3 regions of the Kitasatospora sp. NPDC047058 genome follow, and region 2 is predicted to be linked to each of the others. Evidence: riboswitches for the same ligand, from Rfam matches in the RefSeq annotation. Region 2 holds a riboswitch; each other region holds the start of a gene.
The links. A riboswitch is a leader RNA that binds a small molecule or an ion and turns the genes downstream of it on or off. The one in region 2 is predicted to bind cyclic di-AMP.

Region 1 (5,098 bases), on a different contig from region 2:
GGGCGAGGGCGAGGGCCAGCACTCCGGTGGGCTGCTCGTCGACGATCATCGGCAGGGCGATGACGGCGACCATGCCGGTGCCCATCCCGGTGTTGTGGTTGGGGTAGTCGGCGCTGGTGCGCTCGGGGCTGAGCAGGTAGGGGCGGCGCAGCCGGAGCGCCATCGCGGCGGGGAGGTCGCCGGCCGGGTCGACCACGCCGTAGCGCTCGTGCGCCCAGTCGGGCAGGCCGTGCGAGGCGGTGAGCCGGAGCATGCCGGCGGGGTCGAGCAGGTAGAGCGCGGATCCCTCGCCGGTGATCCAGCCCGGGCCCTCGGCGAGGACGGTGCCGAGGAGTTCGGCGGCGCTGGTGCAGGCGAGCAGTAAGCGGACGCAGCGCATGGCGCTGCGCGCGGTGGGGCTGCTGCGCGGCGTCCGGCTCTCGTCCTCGGAGGGGGGAAGCCACGGCGAGGACAGGTCCATGGGATCCTCCGGCGGTGTCTTATCGGACACTCAATTCTTAATACCTTATTTCTCCGGGCGTCGAACGGCGGCCCATGCGTCGCACCGGTCCCCGGGGGGCCGGCCGGCCGCGGGCAGGACCTGGTCCCGCGGTCGAGTAGACTGTGCTGTCGGCGCGGGCCTATAGCTCAGACGGTTAGAGCGCTTCCCTGATAAGGAAGAGGCCACAGGTTCAAGTCCTGTTAGGCCCACCGCGTCGAAGGGCCCGGAGCGATCACGCTCCGGGCCCTTCCGCATGTCCGGGCCGGTCAGGGGCTCTTCGGCCAGTCGCGCAGGCCGTGGGTGAGGACGGCGATCAGCCGGTCCTGGGTGTCGCCGAGGTCCTCCGCGAGCCGGAACGCGCCGCCGATGGAGAGCGAGGCGAAGCCGTGCGCCACCGAGCGGACGGCGCGGGCGGCGTGGATCGCCTCCGACCCGTCGAGGCCGTACCCGCGCAGCACCGCGATGATCACGCCGACCAGCCGCGTCGCCGCCCGGGTGAGCTCGTCGTCCGGCTGCGGGGCCTGGGGGAGCGCGTTGTAGCGGTGCGGGTACTCGGTGGCGTAGCCGTGGTAGGCGCGCAGCACGGCGGCGACGGCGTCGTCCCCGCCGCGGCCGACGGCGGCCTCGGCGAGCCGGTCGGCCAGCTCCTCGGTGACCCGGACGGCGACCAGCCGGCGCAGCTCGGCCAGTCCGCCGCTCACGTGCTTGTACAGCGAGGGGGTGGCCACCCCGGCCCGCGCGGCGACGGCGGCCAGGGTGAGGGCCTCGGGGCCCTGCTCGTCGATGAGGGCGAGGGCGTGGCCGACGACCTGCTCGGGGGTGAGTCCTACGCGGGGCATGGGGCGGTTCTCCGTGGTTGCGGGGGCGGGGACGGCGGCAGGACGGGCGGTCAGGCCAGCTCGGCGAGGAACGGCAGCAGGGCGTCGGCGGTGGCCTGCGGGTGGTCGGCCATCGGGTAGTGGCCCGCGCCCTCGATCATCACCTTGCGGGCCCGCAGCGCGGCGGCCTGCCGGTCGGCGACCAGCTCCGGCTTGGGGAAGTCGGGGTCCTTGCTGCCCATCACGACCAGGGCCGGGCAGCGCACGGCCGCGGTCCAGCCGGTGGGCGCGGAGTCGCCGCGGACGTAGCCGCGGGTCGCGGTCCTGCGGCCCGGCGTGCGCATCGCGGCGACCAGTCCGTCCACGTACGCGTCGAAGTCGGCCGGCTTGGCGGTCGGGTAGGCCATCCTGCGGTGGTAGAGGCCCCAGAACGCGGGCGAGTGCACCAGCAGCGCGCCCATCGCGGCGAACATCGCGCGCTGCAGGGCGTTCGGCGGCAGGTTCTCGACGAAGGCGTCCAGCAGGACGATCCCGGCGACCCGCTCGGGGGCGTCCCCGGCGACCTTGACCACGGTGGCGCCGGTGTACGAGTTGCCGGCCAGGACGGCGCGCTCGATGCCGAGGTGGTCGAGCAGGGCGAGGACGTCGGTGGCGATGGCGGCGGGCGAGTAGTCGTCCCAGACGATCGAGGACTCGCCGAAGCCGCGCAGGTCCATGGTGATCACCCGGTGGCCGGCCGCGGTCAGCAGCGGGCGGAGGTGCCGGTAGGCGGCCCGGCTGTCCAGCATCCCCGGGACCAGGACGACCGGGAGGCCCTCGCCCTTCTCGGTGTCGTCGTAGGCGAGCCGACCGCCGGTGACGTCCAGGTACTGGGTGGTGGGGGCGGTGATGCCGGACATGGGGGCCTCCTGGGTCCGCCGGGGCTCGGGCGTCGGCGGTGCTGCCGACACCCATAAAGCTAAGGCTAATAGCCTTAGCCGTCAAGCTATCGGCAGAATCCGAATTCGGGGCGCCGGTGGGTGCCGGTCAGACCCCGTCCACCTTGAACGGGTCGTGCTCGGTCAGCAGCTTCTCCAGCCGGGCCTGGTCCACCCGGGTGACGATCTCGGTGGTCTCCTGCCGGTCGCGGATCACCTTGGCCAGGGTGAACGAGGAGGTGACGGTGTAGAGCAGGCCGAGCCCGAGGAAGGCCCGGGTCCAGCCGCCCACCGGGAGGTAGGCGATCCCGACCGCGAGGGCGGTGCCCGAGAGCGCGAAGGAGAGCACGGCCTGGACGAAGTACGCGGCCGTGGTGCGTGACTGCATCGGTGCGTTCATGGCGCCAGGATGGGCCGCGCCGGCCGGGCCGCACATGAGTAGGAGTACTCAGAAACGGGGTCGTTCGTTGACCTCCTATCACGTTCGGTAGTGTCAGTTGGAGTCAATCGCCCCAAAACGCCCATCGAGTGGCGTAAGGTCCGAGCTGGCCCCGGTCGTCCCACGCGGACGGCTTGGAATCAGGGGCTCCTAGGATTAACGTTTGATAACGCAGCGCGGTCCTCAACGCCGTACCCAGACGGCACCGTGCGCCGTCGCCTAATCCCGCCGGCCGGCCTCCGGGCAGGCCAGGGAGCCGGGGAACCACGTTCCTTGGGGTGAATCGGCCGGGCCCAGGCCCAGCCGTAGGAGACCTTCCTGCTCCGAACCCGTCAGCTAACCCGGTAGGCGCGAAGGAAGGAAAGGAGCGCGCCTCCGTGGCGTCGACGCACTCTCCGGCACACCTGCCCGGCTCCACCGCCGGCACCCAGCTGCTCGACAACCCGTGGCCGCCGGCCCACCCGGGCGAGTACGGCGGGGCCGCCGACGAGGCCGCCCCGCAGACCGCCGAGGCCAACCGGCACCGGATGCCGCGTCAGACCCGCGGGACCGCACCGCTGCTCGGCGTCACCGCCGTCGCGGCCACCCTCGGCGCCACCGGCTTCGCCTCCGCGACCCCGGCCGCCGCACCCGCCGTCGAGGCCCCGGACGAGACGCCGGTCGCCCTCTCCGCCGACCCCGGCCTCGCCCTCGCCGCCCGGATCCAGCAGCAGGCCGACAGCCAGCGCACCGCCGCCGAGGAGACCGCCCGCGTGCAGGCCGCCAAGGAGGCCGAGGCCAAGCGCGCCGCCCAGCAGCAGGAGGCCAAGCACGCCGCCGAGGAGGCCGAGAAGGCCAAGCTCGCCGCGATCAACCTGCCGGTGCGCGACTACAACCTCTCCGCCCACTACGGCCAGAGCGCCTCCTACTGGGCCCACCTGCACACCGGCCTCGACTTCGCCGCCGACACCGGCACCCCGGTGTACGCGGTCGGCCAGGGCACCGTCACCTCGGCCGGCTGGGCCGGCTCCTACGGCTACCGGATCGTCGAGACGCTGCCCGACGGCACCGAGATCTGGTACTGCCACCTCTCCTCGATCATCAAGGGCTCCGGCAGCGTCGTCCCCGGCCAGCAGCTCGGCAAGGTCGGCGCCACCGGCAACGTCACCGGCCCGCACCTGCACCTGGAGGTCCGCCCCGGCGGCGGCGCCCCGGTCGACCCGGAGACCTGGTTCGAGCAGCGCGGCATCACCCCCTGACAGCCCGTGGAGCCCCGGCCGCCGCCCCCCGCGAGGGGCCCCGGCGGCCGGGGCCCGCCACGCTCACTCCGCCGGCAGCTGCGCCAGGTACGCGTCGATCTCCTCCTGCCCCGGCTCCGGCGCCAGGTCCGGGAACTCCGCCACCAGCAGCCGCGGCAGCCCCGGCAGCGTCCACGCACCGAGCAGGTCCAGCGCCGCCTCGGCCGCCGCCTCCTCGAACGCCCCGAAGTCCCCGGCCAGCTCCTCCGGCATCGGCCGGCCCAGCGCCGTCAGCTCCGCCAGGTTGCGGTAACTGCGCCGCATCAGCCCCTGCTCCAGCAGCCGCCGGGCCCCGTCGGTGGCCATCCCGACGCTCAGCATCCGGGCCGGACCCCAGCCCTCCTCGTCCAGCTCGTCCAGCCACCCCGCCCCGGCCATCGCCTCGTACGCGGCCCGGCGCTCCTCCCCGGACAGCTCCCGGAACGCCGCCAGCCACTCCCGCACCGCCGCCCCGTCCGCCACGTCCACGCCGTGCGCGTGCAGCAGCAGCGCGTACAGCCGGGGCCAGGTCACCAGATCGGCCCGGCGCAGCAGCCCGGCCGCCACCTCGCCCTGCCACTCGGCCTCGGCGTGCAGCCGCTCCTGCCGCTTGGCGTTCAGCCGCTTCGCCGCCCGCTGGTGGTCCACCAGCAGCCGCACCGCCTCGCCGTACGCCAGCGGGTCCTGCTCCGGCGCGGGCTGCACGTACAGGTGGAGCCGCTCGACCAGCAGCTGCTCCACCGCGTCCGAGGTCAGCTCCGGCCAGCCCTCGTGCATCCTGCCCTCGCCCAGCTCCAGCAGCGCCAGCACCGCCCGCAGCGGCTCCGCGGCCACCGGCGGGCGGCCCTCGGCCTCCGCCCAGGCGAGCAGTTCGGCGGCCTTGGTGCGCGGGGCGAGCCGCAGGTCTTCATCGTTCATGTCACGTACGGTAACCGCAAAGCCCGGGTAGGGTCGGCTGACATGGTCCCCGTCCGACTCACCGGCCCCCGCCTGGCCATCCGCGAGTTCCAGCACACCCCGGGCGACGTCGACGCGCTGCACGCGATCTTCGGCGACCCGGAGGCCACCCGCTACCTGCCCTTCGAACCGCACGACCGGGAGCACTGCGCGGACCAGATCGCGCAGTACCTGGAGGAGGCGCTCCAGGAGGAACGGACGGTCTACCGGCTCGCCGTCACCCGGCGCGC
Region 2 (5,098 bases):
GCCGTCCCGGGGAGGAAGTCCAGGGTGCCGGCCCGGGCGATCTCGGCGCGGCGGGTCTTTCGGCGGGCCAGGAGCTCCTGCCGGCGGTCCTCGAAGGCGCGGTGGAGGCCGACGACGAAGGCGACCGCCTCCGGAGTGAGCACCTCCTCCGCCCGGTGGACGCGCGGACCGGCGACAGTGACGACCGGAGCGGCGGGGGAGACGCCGGCGGGTCCCTGATCTGTAGCCATGAGCAGGACACTCCTAAGACGGTTGAGCATGGCGAAGGGAGCTCCGGTGGGAACTTCCTTGATCTGAACCGATCCGAACCCCGCATACCGGAGGGTTCGATTCTGTAAGGTGGAGACTAGTTTCCGCGATACAGAATTTCAACGGTTTGTTGAGGTGATCGCAGGGACTCTACTCCTCCCCCGACAGCGAAGGGAACGCCGGTGGTTGCGACCCCCGACACAGCATCGACGACAGGCCCGGACCGCGCGAGCGGCGGTGTGCAGTCCGTCGAGCGCGCCTTCCAGCTGCTGGAGGCACTGGCCGACTCCGGCGGTGTGGCGACGCTCAGCGAGCTCTCCACCACCTCCGGACTGCCGATGCCCACCATCCACCGTCTGGTTCGTACCCTCGTCCAGCAGGGCTATGTCCGCCAGGACACGGCGCGCCGCTACACCCTGGGCCCGCGGCTGATCCGGCTGGGCGAGACCGCCGGCCGGCTGCTCGGCAGCTGGGCCCGCCCGTACCTGTCCGAGCTGATGGAGGCGACCGGCGAGACGGCCAACCTGGCCGTGCTGGAGGGCGGCGAGGTGGTCTACGTCGGGCAGGTGCAGTCCCGGCGCTCGATGCGGATGTTCACCGAGGTCGGCCGCCGGGTGCAGCCGCACTGCACCGGCGTCGGCAAGGCCCTGCTGGCCCAGCTTCCCGAGGAGGAGGCGCGCGCCGTGCTCGGCCCCAACCCGCTGCCCGCGCACACCGAGTTCACCGTGACCGACCCGGAGGAGCTGCTGCGCCAGCTGGCCGAGGCGCGCGAGCGCGGCTACGTGGTGGACGACCAGGAGCAGGAGATCGGCGTGCGCTGCATCGCGCTCGCGGTACCCGGCGCGCCGACCCCGACGGCGCTCTCGGTCTCCGGCCCGGAGGCCCGGATCCGGGCGCTGGAGGAACAGGCCGGCGCGGCCTCGCTGGTGCCGGTGATGCATCAGATTGCAGCCCGGCTGGGGCAGGTCCTGGCCCCCTGAAGCAGCCCTGACGACGCGTCATTCACCCGTTCGCGCACCGGAGGCCGGCGGCCCGCAGCCTCCGGTGTGCGCCTTCGCCCGTTCGGGCGGCCCGAGGGCGGGTTGTCCGGGCGGCGGCGGACGGGTCGGCCACGCTGGGTGCGGGCGCGCCCCGCGACGGTGCGGGGTGCCGGAGCACGGAGGGCAGGGTGAGCGCCGATGTCGCGCAGTGAGTCGGTACGGGGTTTCCTCGGCAGGTCGCTGACGGTGGGATGCGCCCTGGCGGCGCTGGCCGCGGGGTCCGCATGGGCCTGCCCGGACGGCGACCCGGGAGCGGCCGGGGCCGATCAGGGGACGGCGGTCGCAGCACCGGCGGCACCCGTGCCGGTGCCGGCGGCGCCGTCCCGCTCGGACCTGGAGGTGGTCCGGATGGACGCGGACCCCGCCGCGCCGGGCGGCACCACCACGGTGCACGCCTTCGTCGCCAACGGCGGCCCGGACCGGACGGCCTCCCCGTTCACCGTGGTGATCACCCTGCCCGCGGGGGTGCGGCCCGAGGAGCCGTTCTTCCCGGAGAACTGCTACGTGTTCCAGAACGGCCACCGGGTGCGCTGCAGCTTCCCGGCCGGACTGGGCGCGCTCCGGAGCGCGACCGCACTGGTCCCGGTCCGGCTCGACACCACCGTCCGGGCCCCCGGCACGCTGACCGGGGGCTGGGTGGCGGTGCGCGGCGACGACGACGGGAACGAGGCGAACAACAAGCAGCCGTTCGAGATCCCGGTCGTCGCGACCGCCGCGCGGTAGGGGGCCGGCCCGGGGGCGGGCGCCCCACCGGCGGTGGAGGCGGTCAGCGGCGGCGGATCAGCAGTGAACGGATCAGCGGTGGGCGGATCAGCAGAGGCCGCGGATCAGCGGTAGACGCGGACGTAGTCCGCGGCGAAGGTGATCGGAGCCGTGCCCTGCGGCGCGGGGTGGTACTGCCCCGCGCTCAGGGACAGGTTGAGGATCAGGTACGCCGACCAGTCGGCGCCGACGCCCTTGCCGTCCGAGAAGACCTTCACGCCGTTGATGTACCAGTCGACCGAGGTGGCACCGTACTGGGTGCCGACGGTGACCCACTGGTCGTGGGCGATGGACTTGGCGTCGGTGACGTACTTGTGGTCCGGGTTGATGTGGTTGGTCAGCTCCAGCAGGTTCGCGTTGTCCGCGTGGTACTCGAAGGTGTCGATCTCGCCGTGGTTGCCGCTGGTGCCGTTCCACGTCCACAGCGCCGGCCAGGCGCCGGTGCCGGCCGGGAGCTTGACCCGGGTCTCGACGTAGTCGCCGGTCTTCACCTTGAAGCCCTCGGTGGAGTACTCGGTGGTGAGCAGGCCGGTGTCCCAGGACTGCTTGCCGTTCTCCAGCGTGTGGGTGCCCGGCTTGGCGGTGAAGGTGGCGGCGCCGCCGGAGACGCTGACGTTGTTCTTGTTCAGCCAGTCGAGCTTGTTGTCGTTGGGGTTGTGGTCGCCGTAGTGGTACGAGCTGCTCTTGTCGGCCGTCCAGCGCGAGCCCAGGGCCAGGCTGTTGAACTCGTCCGACCAGGTCAGCTTCTTGCCGGCGACGGGCGCTGCGGTGGCGGGGGTGGTGCCGGTCGCCGTGGGGGCGGGCGTCGGGGCGGACGTCGGGGCGGGGGCCGGCGCCGGCGCCGGGGTGGCGGCAGCGGCGGCGACCGCCAGCTGCCGCGAGGGCAGGTTGTGCCAGGTGCCGCCGAGGTCCTGCCAGAAGCCGAACTGGGTGTAGGTGCCGGCCGGCAGGGTGCGCGAGCCGGTGGTGACCGACAGGCCGCTCGGGCAGATCTGCGCGTTGGTGGCGCTGCCCGGGAAGTCGAGGACGTGGCCGGCCGCGTCGCGCACTCCGACGCCGACCGTCTTGGCGGTGAAGCAGGCCGAGGAGTGGACGGTCAGCGAGGCCTTGGTGGCCTGGCCCGCGACCATGGTGGCCGGGGTGAGCTTGTCCTGGGTGACGGTCGGCGTCGCCGCCTGGGCGGTGGTCGCCGCCTGGACGCCGAACAGTCCGGCGCCGCCGATGGCGAGCGCGCCGGTGACGGCGAAGGCCGCGTTGCGGCCGCGGCGGGAGGGGCGGGCGTGGCGCGGCGGGGTGCGCCGGGCAGGCTGCTTCTGCATGGCAGTGTCCTCTGCGACGCCTGCGAGGTGAGCTGTCGGGTTCGGGCTGAGGTTGCCCGGCCGCCCGTGGAGCGGCTTCACCCCTAGCCGCGACCCGGGCGCGGGAGCGCGCGGGCCTGGCACTGACCTGGGTCCCCCGCTCCCGTCCGCTGTGGTGCTCGGTTGCCCGCCGGCGGGTGGACAGGACTCGGCGTCCCGGCGGCGGAGGTCCGCGAAGCGGACGTCCGAGCAGGCTAGGCAGGCCGTCCGGGACGCGACAACTCGACGGCGGGTGTTGTCGCGCAGGTCACACCGGGGAGCGGCGGAGTTGATCAACGGCCGTGCGAAGTTGATCAGTTGAGCCCGTCCGGACGGACGGCGGGGCGGCGGCGCAGCGGCCGGGCGGCGCGGTGGCCGGGCAGCGCGACGGTCAGGCGGGCGGGCGGGCGGCCAGGCGGGCCGGCGGTCAGGCGAGCCAGGCGGCGACCTGGCTCATCGCGTCGGGCGCCCAGGCCAGCTCCAGGTGGTTGAGCCCGCCCAGCAGCCGGGTGCCGCCGACCGTGCCGATCCCGGTGGTGTCCAGCGCGCTGCGGGTGAAGACGATCCCGTCGCCGGGCCCGCGGTTCTCGTTGAGCACGCCGGGGATGTCGGCCGAACCGCCGGCCAGCAGGTAGGTCCGGACCGCCGCCGGGATGCCCGCCCGCTGGAGCGGCCCGATCAGCGAGCCGGCGTCGATGGCGGCCTGGATGCCCTGGCCCGCGGTGTAGAGGCCCTGGCCCCCGTAGTAGGTGGTCCACCAGTCCTGGGCGGTGCCGTCCACCCCGTAGCTGCCGTCCCAGCGGGCGAGCAGCTGGCGCTGGCCCGGGTAGCAGTCGTACCCGCCGGTGGGCAGTACGCCGAGGCAGGGCTGCGCGGTGTACGTGCCGTAGCAGGTCATGAACAGGTGCGGCGAGGGTGCATCGGCGGTGCCGCCGCAGGCCGGCCAGGTGGCCAGCGAGAACGCCCAGCCGTGCGCGTACACGTAGTCGAGACCGCCGTTCGGGCCGCCGAGGGTGGCCAGGCGGCGGACGTCGCCCGCGTAGGCCCGGCCCCAGGAGGGACGCACCGAGGAGACGTACGCGCGGGCGGCGACCTCGCGCTTGCTCCAGGCCACCACGTCCACCTGCGGCACCCCGAGCCGGGCGCGGATCAGGGCGATCGCGTCGCCGACGGCCTGCGCCTGGAGCAGGTTGTCGCCCTGCTGGTGGGCGAAGCCGATCGCGAAGACCCGGTGACCGCCGGCGGCGAGGTACTGCGCGAGGCCGGTGGACGGGCAGGCGGCACCGCCGGTGGCGCCGCAGGTGCCGGTCTCGTCCGGGGCGGCCCAGGCGCGGTCGGCGTTGTCGTTGGCGCCGTGGACGAGCAGGACGGGGGTGGTGCGGCTGCCGGCGTCCCAGCCTGCGGCGGAGTAGAGCAGGAAGCGTCCGGAGAACGGCCGGCGGACGCCGCCGAAGTAGCCGAGTCGGGCGCCGTCCTGGTCGCCGCGGCCGCCGGGCGGGTACTGCTCGGCGCGGAAGCCCGGGTGGTGTCGAGGTAGCGCTCGACGGTGGCCCAGCCGTGGCCGGGGGCGGGGAAGGCGGCCTCCAGGGTGAGGGCGGCGGTGGCGGGCGCGGCGGGGCCCGCCGAGGCGGTGGGCGGGATGCCGAGGAGGAGCGCGGCGAGGGTGAGGAGGGCGGCGAGCGTGGCGGACGGGCGTCTCATCGGGCGGCT
Region 3 (5,098 bases), on a different contig from region 2:
TGCCGCTGGTCCCCGGACCGCACGGCTTCCTGGCCGGGCTCCACGAGCTCGCCGCCGAGTACGGCGCCCTGGTGACCGACGCGCTGGGCCCGCACCCGCTGCTGGCCGAGGCCGTCCACGTCCGCCTCTCCGAGGCCGGGCTGGCCCGGGCCGACCGCGCCCGCCTGTTCGCCATCGCCACGGCCGCGGACGGCGTCGTACTCACCACCGTCGGCGGCCAGGACGCGGCCGACGCCGCCGGCATCACCGGCATGCTGCTGGCCGCCCGGCTGGCCGTGCCGGTCGTCGCCGCCGCGCTCGACGTGCCCGGCTCGGTGGCCGACGCCGTCGCCCACCTCAAGGAGATGGGCTCCCAGAACCCGGCGCTGGCCCCGCTGGTGATCGGCCCGGAGGCCGACTCCGAGCTGCTCGCCACCGCCGCCGAGGAGAGCGGCTGCCCGTCGGCCGCGCCGCTGGGCGCGTACCCGGCCGTGGGCCAGCTGATCGCCTCCACCTACCTGGCCGTGCTGCCGGCCGTCGACCCCTCGGCGCAGGCCGAGGAGGCCGCCGAGGAGGCTGCCGGCGAGTCCGGCGGCGGGCGGCACGCCGCCCAGTAGCGGACCACCCGCACAGACCGTCCGAAGGGGCCCGGAACGCCTGCGTTCCGGGCCCCTTCACGCGTCCCCACACCCCACCGCCCGTCGCGGGCGCGGCCCTTGGTGCCGTCCCGACCCGGACGTCCGCGCGTCGGGTCGCGCCGGCGCCGTCGCGGACCCCGGGGCGGGCGTACGAGAGGGCCGCCTCCGGGGTGACGGTGGATCCGCTGACGGGACCGCACGGCGGCCGGCCGCAGCGGGCGGAGAGGCCGTCATCGTCCGGCGGGCCCACCGTGGTGACGGCCCGTTCGCCGCCCGGCTCGACCGGCAGGGAGGCGACGCCCGTGTCGGTGCCGAGCGCCCCTTGCCGGCGCTCCGGACCGCGCCGTGCCCTCCCGCCCCTGTCGCCCTGGTCGACGGCGGGCTGCCCGGGTCGGCCGCGGGCACGTCGGGCTGCCCGGCGAGCGGCGCGGGATCGGCGACGGCGACGCCCTGACTCCCACGACCACCGCGAGGACCGCTCCGACGGCGGGCCAGTGCGGCATTGTGCGGTGTCTTACGGGAGTTCGGCCTTGTTCAGGTGTAATGTCCGGTCTGCCATGCTTTGCCCGGCGATGCGCCCTGCGACCCCGCCCGGCCGGACAGTCCTCACCCGCGGCCGTCGCCGCGCAGCCTTCTCCCCGGACGACCGCGCCGACTCCGGCCTCCTGAGGCGCAGGCAGGTGCGGCCGCCCTCAAGGGCGTTGCGCGAAATCGGTCATTTCTGATCATGACGGACAGCCCCACGGCCTTCCATTCGTAAACCGTGACGGGTCTCACACATGTTTGCGGTTTGAACGGGAGTCTGCTTAACGTGCTCCCCGTTCGTGGCCACACGGACCCAGCTCATCCGCAACGCCGAGTCCTGCCGTCGGGTGCGCTGGCAGCGCAGAACGCACCACGGCAGGAGCGGGGGAACCACAGGTAAGTCGCCCCGGACCGGTCCGCGTACCGGTTCTGGGCTAGGGGTGAAGCCGCGTCCACAGCGCGGCCGGGCAACTCCAGCCCGAATCCGACAGCTCACCTCGCAGGCGTGGGAGAGGACCGCATCTTCATGCTGCCCACCAACGGCACCCGCCTGTCCGGCCGTACCCGCCGCGCCATCGCCGCGCTCGGAGTCGCGGGCATCGGCCTCACCATCCCCTGCCTGACCACCACCACCGCCTCCGCCGCCACGGTCGCCACCTGGGACAAGGTCGCCCAGTGCGAGAGCAGCGGCAACTGGAGCATCAACACCGGCAACGGCTTCTACGGCGGCCTGCAGTTCACCAACAGCACCTGGGCCGAGTTCGGCGGCACCGCGTTCGCGGCCCGCGCCGACCTCGCCACCAAGGACCAGCAGATCGCGATCGCCGAGAAGGTGCTCGCGGTCCAGGGCCCCGGCGCCTGGCCGGTCTGCTCGGTCCAGGCCGGCCTGACCAAGGGCGGCGCCCCGGCCGCCGTGGACACCACCACCACCAAGCCCGCTGCGCAGGCCCCTGCCGCGGCTCCGGCCCCGGCCGCCAAGCCCGCCGCCCAGGCGCCCGCCCAGGCCGCGCCGAAGGCCGCTCAGGCCCCGTCCGCCGACTCCGCCAAGGCCACCTGGTCCCAGAACTGGCAGGACAAGGACCGGTCCCGGGCCGACTACACCGTCGTCGAGGGCGACTGGCTCTCCGCGATCGCCGACAAGCAGCACGTCCAGGGCGGCTGGGAGAAGCTCTACGAGCTCAACCGCGACGTCCTGACCCAGGGCGCCGACGTCATCTACCCGGGCCAGCACCTGCACCTCGGCGACCGCGCCCAGGGCACCGCCGACCAGAAGTCGGACCAGCAGTTCGACTGGTTCAACCGCGGCTCCGGCCAGGGCTCCACCGCCGCCAAGCCGGCCGCGCAGACCCAGGCCGCCAAGCCCGCCGCCCAGGCGCAGACCCCGGCGCCCGCCCAGGCCGCCACCGGCAGCATGGCCGCCGCGGTCGCCTTCGCCGAGTCGAAGGTCGGCCAGGCGTACGTCTACGGCGGCACCGGCAACGGCGGCTGGGACTGCTCCGGCCTGACCCAGGCCGCGCTGCGCGCCGCGGGCGTCTCCGTCCCGCGCGTCGCCGCCGACCAGGCCTCCGCCAGCACCCACGTGTCGCTGGACGCCCTCAAGCCGGGCGACCTGCTGTTCTGGTCCAACAACGGCCAGGACTCCGGCGTCTACCACGTCGCGCTGTACGTCGGCGACGGCAAGTACGTCGAGGCCGCCAACCCGAGCGCGGGCGTGCGGGAGCAGACCATCGCCAACTGGGCGCCGGACTTCGCCGGCCGGGTCTGACACCACCCACCGGGCGCGCACCGGTACGCCGAAGCCCCCGGGGAGAGTCTGGTCGCTCCTCCCCGGGGGCTTCGGCCTGCCCGCACACCGGGCCCGCGGCGCACGCCCGCGGCGGTCCGGGTCATGGTCAAACCGGCGCGCAGCGGGCATCCTGCTGCTCCGCACCCGAGAAGGAGTCTCCATGGCCCAGATCACCGTCACGCTCGACGCCAACCTCGCCATCGACGTGATGATGCTCTCCGGCACCCGGAACCCGCAGGACGCCGTCGAGCTGGTCCTGCGCGACTACCTGGCCCGGGGCCGGCGCACCGAGACCCGGACCGGCGAGGCCGCCGACGGGCAGCGGCTCGACCCTCAGCGCCCGACCGCCCAGGAGGGCTGAGACGCGCACGACCGGGGCCCGGAGAGCAACGTGCTCTCCGGGCCCCGGTCGTGGTCGTTCAGCGGGCGCAGGCGCCCGTGGAGCCGCGCATGACCAGCTCCGGCTGGAACATGAACTCCCCGCGCTGGGCGGCGTTCCCGCCGACCTCCTCCAGCAGGGCGTCGACGGCCGCGGTGGCCATCGCCTCCACCGGCTGGCGGACGGTGGTCAGCGGCGGCTCGGTGAACGCTATGAGCGGCGAGTCGTCGAAGCCGACCACCGAGACGTCCTGCGGGACGCTCAGCCCGCGCTGGCGCACCGCGCGTATCGCGCCGAGCGCCATCATGTCGCTGCCGCAGACGATCGCCGTGCAGCCCTTGTCCAGCAGCGCGCCGGCCGCCGCGTGCCCGCCCTCCACGCTGAACAACGTGTGGTGGACGAGGTCCCGGGCCTCCTCCTCGGTCTTGCCGAGCACCTCGCACATGGCGGCGGTGAAGCCCTCGATCTTGCGCAGCACCGGCACGTACCGGCGCGGGCCGATGGCCAGGCCGATCCGCTCGTGGCCGAGTTCGGCCAGGTGCTGGACGGCCATCCACATCGCGGAACGGTCGTCCGGCGAGATGAACGGGGCGTCGATCCGCTCGCTGAACCCGTTGATCAGCACGAACGGCACCTGCCGGCCGATGAGCCGGGCGTACCGGTCGTGGTCGGCGGTGGTGTCGGCGTGCAGGCCCGAGGCGAAGACGATGCCCGACACCCCCCGCTCGACCAGCATCTCCACCAGTTCGTCCTCGGTGGCCCCGCCCGGGGTCTGGGTGCAGAGCAGCGGCGTGAAGCCGTGCCGGCTCAGCACCTGCTCGATCACCTGGGCCAGCGCGGGGAAGATCGGGTTGCTCAGCTCGGGGATGATCAGCCCGATCAGGCCCGCGCTGCGCTGGCGCAGCCGGGTCGGCCGCTCGTACCCGAGTACGTCCAGCGCCGCGAGCACGGTCTGCCGGGTTGCGGCCGAGACGTTCGCCTTGCCGTTGAGCACGCGGGAGACGGTGGCCTCGCTGACCCCCGCCTGAGCCGCGATGTCTGAGAGTCGCGCCGTAGTCACGGTCCCAGAGCCTATTGCAACCACGTCAGACCGCCCACCAGTCTGTCCGGTCCGGAGCCAGCACCGTCTCGCCACCGTCCACCGTGGCGTCCGCGGAGGAGAGCAGCAGACGGCCGGGTGCCGGTATCCGGACCGGCTCGGCGGTGGTGTTCACGGTACAGACGAAGGAGCCGCGGCGGAACGCGAGGATGCCGGCCGGGCTCTCCAGCCACTCGACGTCCATGCCGGCGCCGAGGTCGGCCTGCGCACGGCGGACGGCCAGCGCGCTGCGGTAGAGCTCCAGGGTGGAGGTCGGGTCGCCGGTCTGCGCCTCGACGCTGAGCTGCGCCCACTCGGCGGGCTGCGGCAGCCAGCTCGGGCCGCCGGCCACCGGGCCGAAGCCGTACGGGGCCTCGGTGCCGGACCACGGGATCGGGACGCGGCAGCCGTCGCGGTAGCCGTCCTGGCCGGCCTTGCGGAAGAAGGACGGGTCCTGGCGGACCTCGTCGGGCAGGTCGGTGACGTCCGGCAGGCCGAGCTCCTCGCCCTGGTAGAGGTACGCGGAGCCGGGCAGGGCGAGCATCAGCAGGGTGGCGGCGCGGGCACGGCGCAGGCCGAGCGCGCGGTCGCCGGGGGTGCGGATCTGGGTGCCGAGGCCGGGCTCGTTGGCGAACCGGGTGGCGTGCCGGGTGACGTCGTGGTTGGAGAGCACCCAGGTGGTGGGGGCGCCGACCGGGCGCATCGAGTCGAGC

Region 1: another riboswitch for cyclic di-AMP. It lies ahead of ABZ885_RS00965 (M23 family metallopeptidase); the one in region 2 lies ahead of ABZ885_RS11410 (glycoside hydrolase family 16 protein).
Region 3: another riboswitch for cyclic di-AMP. It lies ahead of ABZ885_RS10470 (transglycosylase family protein); the one in region 2 lies ahead of ABZ885_RS11410 (glycoside hydrolase family 16 protein).

Annotation. Positions count from the first base shown of each region.
Region 1 covers NZ_JBEYVJ010000003.1:52,252-57,349, forward strand. Annotated here, with positions in the region: gene ABZ885_RS00940 (SpoIIE family protein phosphatase) at 1-460, opposite strand, end outside; tRNA gene ABZ885_RS00945 (tRNA-Ile) at 617-690, shown strand; gene ABZ885_RS00950 (TetR-like C-terminal domain-containing protein) at 748-1,320, opposite strand; gene ABZ885_RS00955 (alpha/beta hydrolase) at 1,371-2,198, opposite strand; gene ABZ885_RS00960 (YiaA/YiaB family inner membrane protein) at 2,326-2,616, opposite strand; cyclic di-AMP (ydaO/yuaA leader) riboswitch at 2,862-3,020, shown strand; gene ABZ885_RS00965 (M23 family metallopeptidase) at 3,033-3,893, shown strand; gene ABZ885_RS00970 (hypothetical protein) at 3,957-4,829, opposite strand; gene ABZ885_RS00975 (GNAT family protein) at 4,872-5,098, shown strand, end outside.
Region 2 covers NZ_JBEYVJ010000054.1:12,749-17,846, forward strand. Annotated here, with positions in the region: gene aceB (malate synthase A) at 1-230, opposite strand, end outside; gene ABZ885_RS11400 (IclR family transcriptional regulator) at 432-1,229, shown strand; gene ABZ885_RS11405 (hypothetical protein) at 1,428-2,012, shown strand; gene ABZ885_RS11410 (glycoside hydrolase family 16 protein) at 2,117-3,370, opposite strand; cyclic di-AMP (ydaO/yuaA leader) riboswitch at 3,373-3,537, opposite strand; gene ABZ885_RS11415 (lipase) at 3,816-5,098, opposite strand, start outside.
Region 3 covers NZ_JBEYVJ010000048.1:14,736-19,833, forward strand. Annotated here, with positions in the region: gene ABZ885_RS10465 (hypothetical protein) at 1-596, shown strand, start outside; cyclic di-AMP (ydaO/yuaA leader) riboswitch at 1,461-1,661, shown strand; gene ABZ885_RS10470 (transglycosylase family protein) at 1,648-2,907, shown strand; gene ABZ885_RS10475 (hypothetical protein) at 3,089-3,289, shown strand; gene ABZ885_RS10480 (LacI family DNA-binding transcriptional regulator) at 3,348-4,367, opposite strand; gene ABZ885_RS10485 (glycoside hydrolase family 13 protein) at 4,393-5,098, opposite strand, start outside.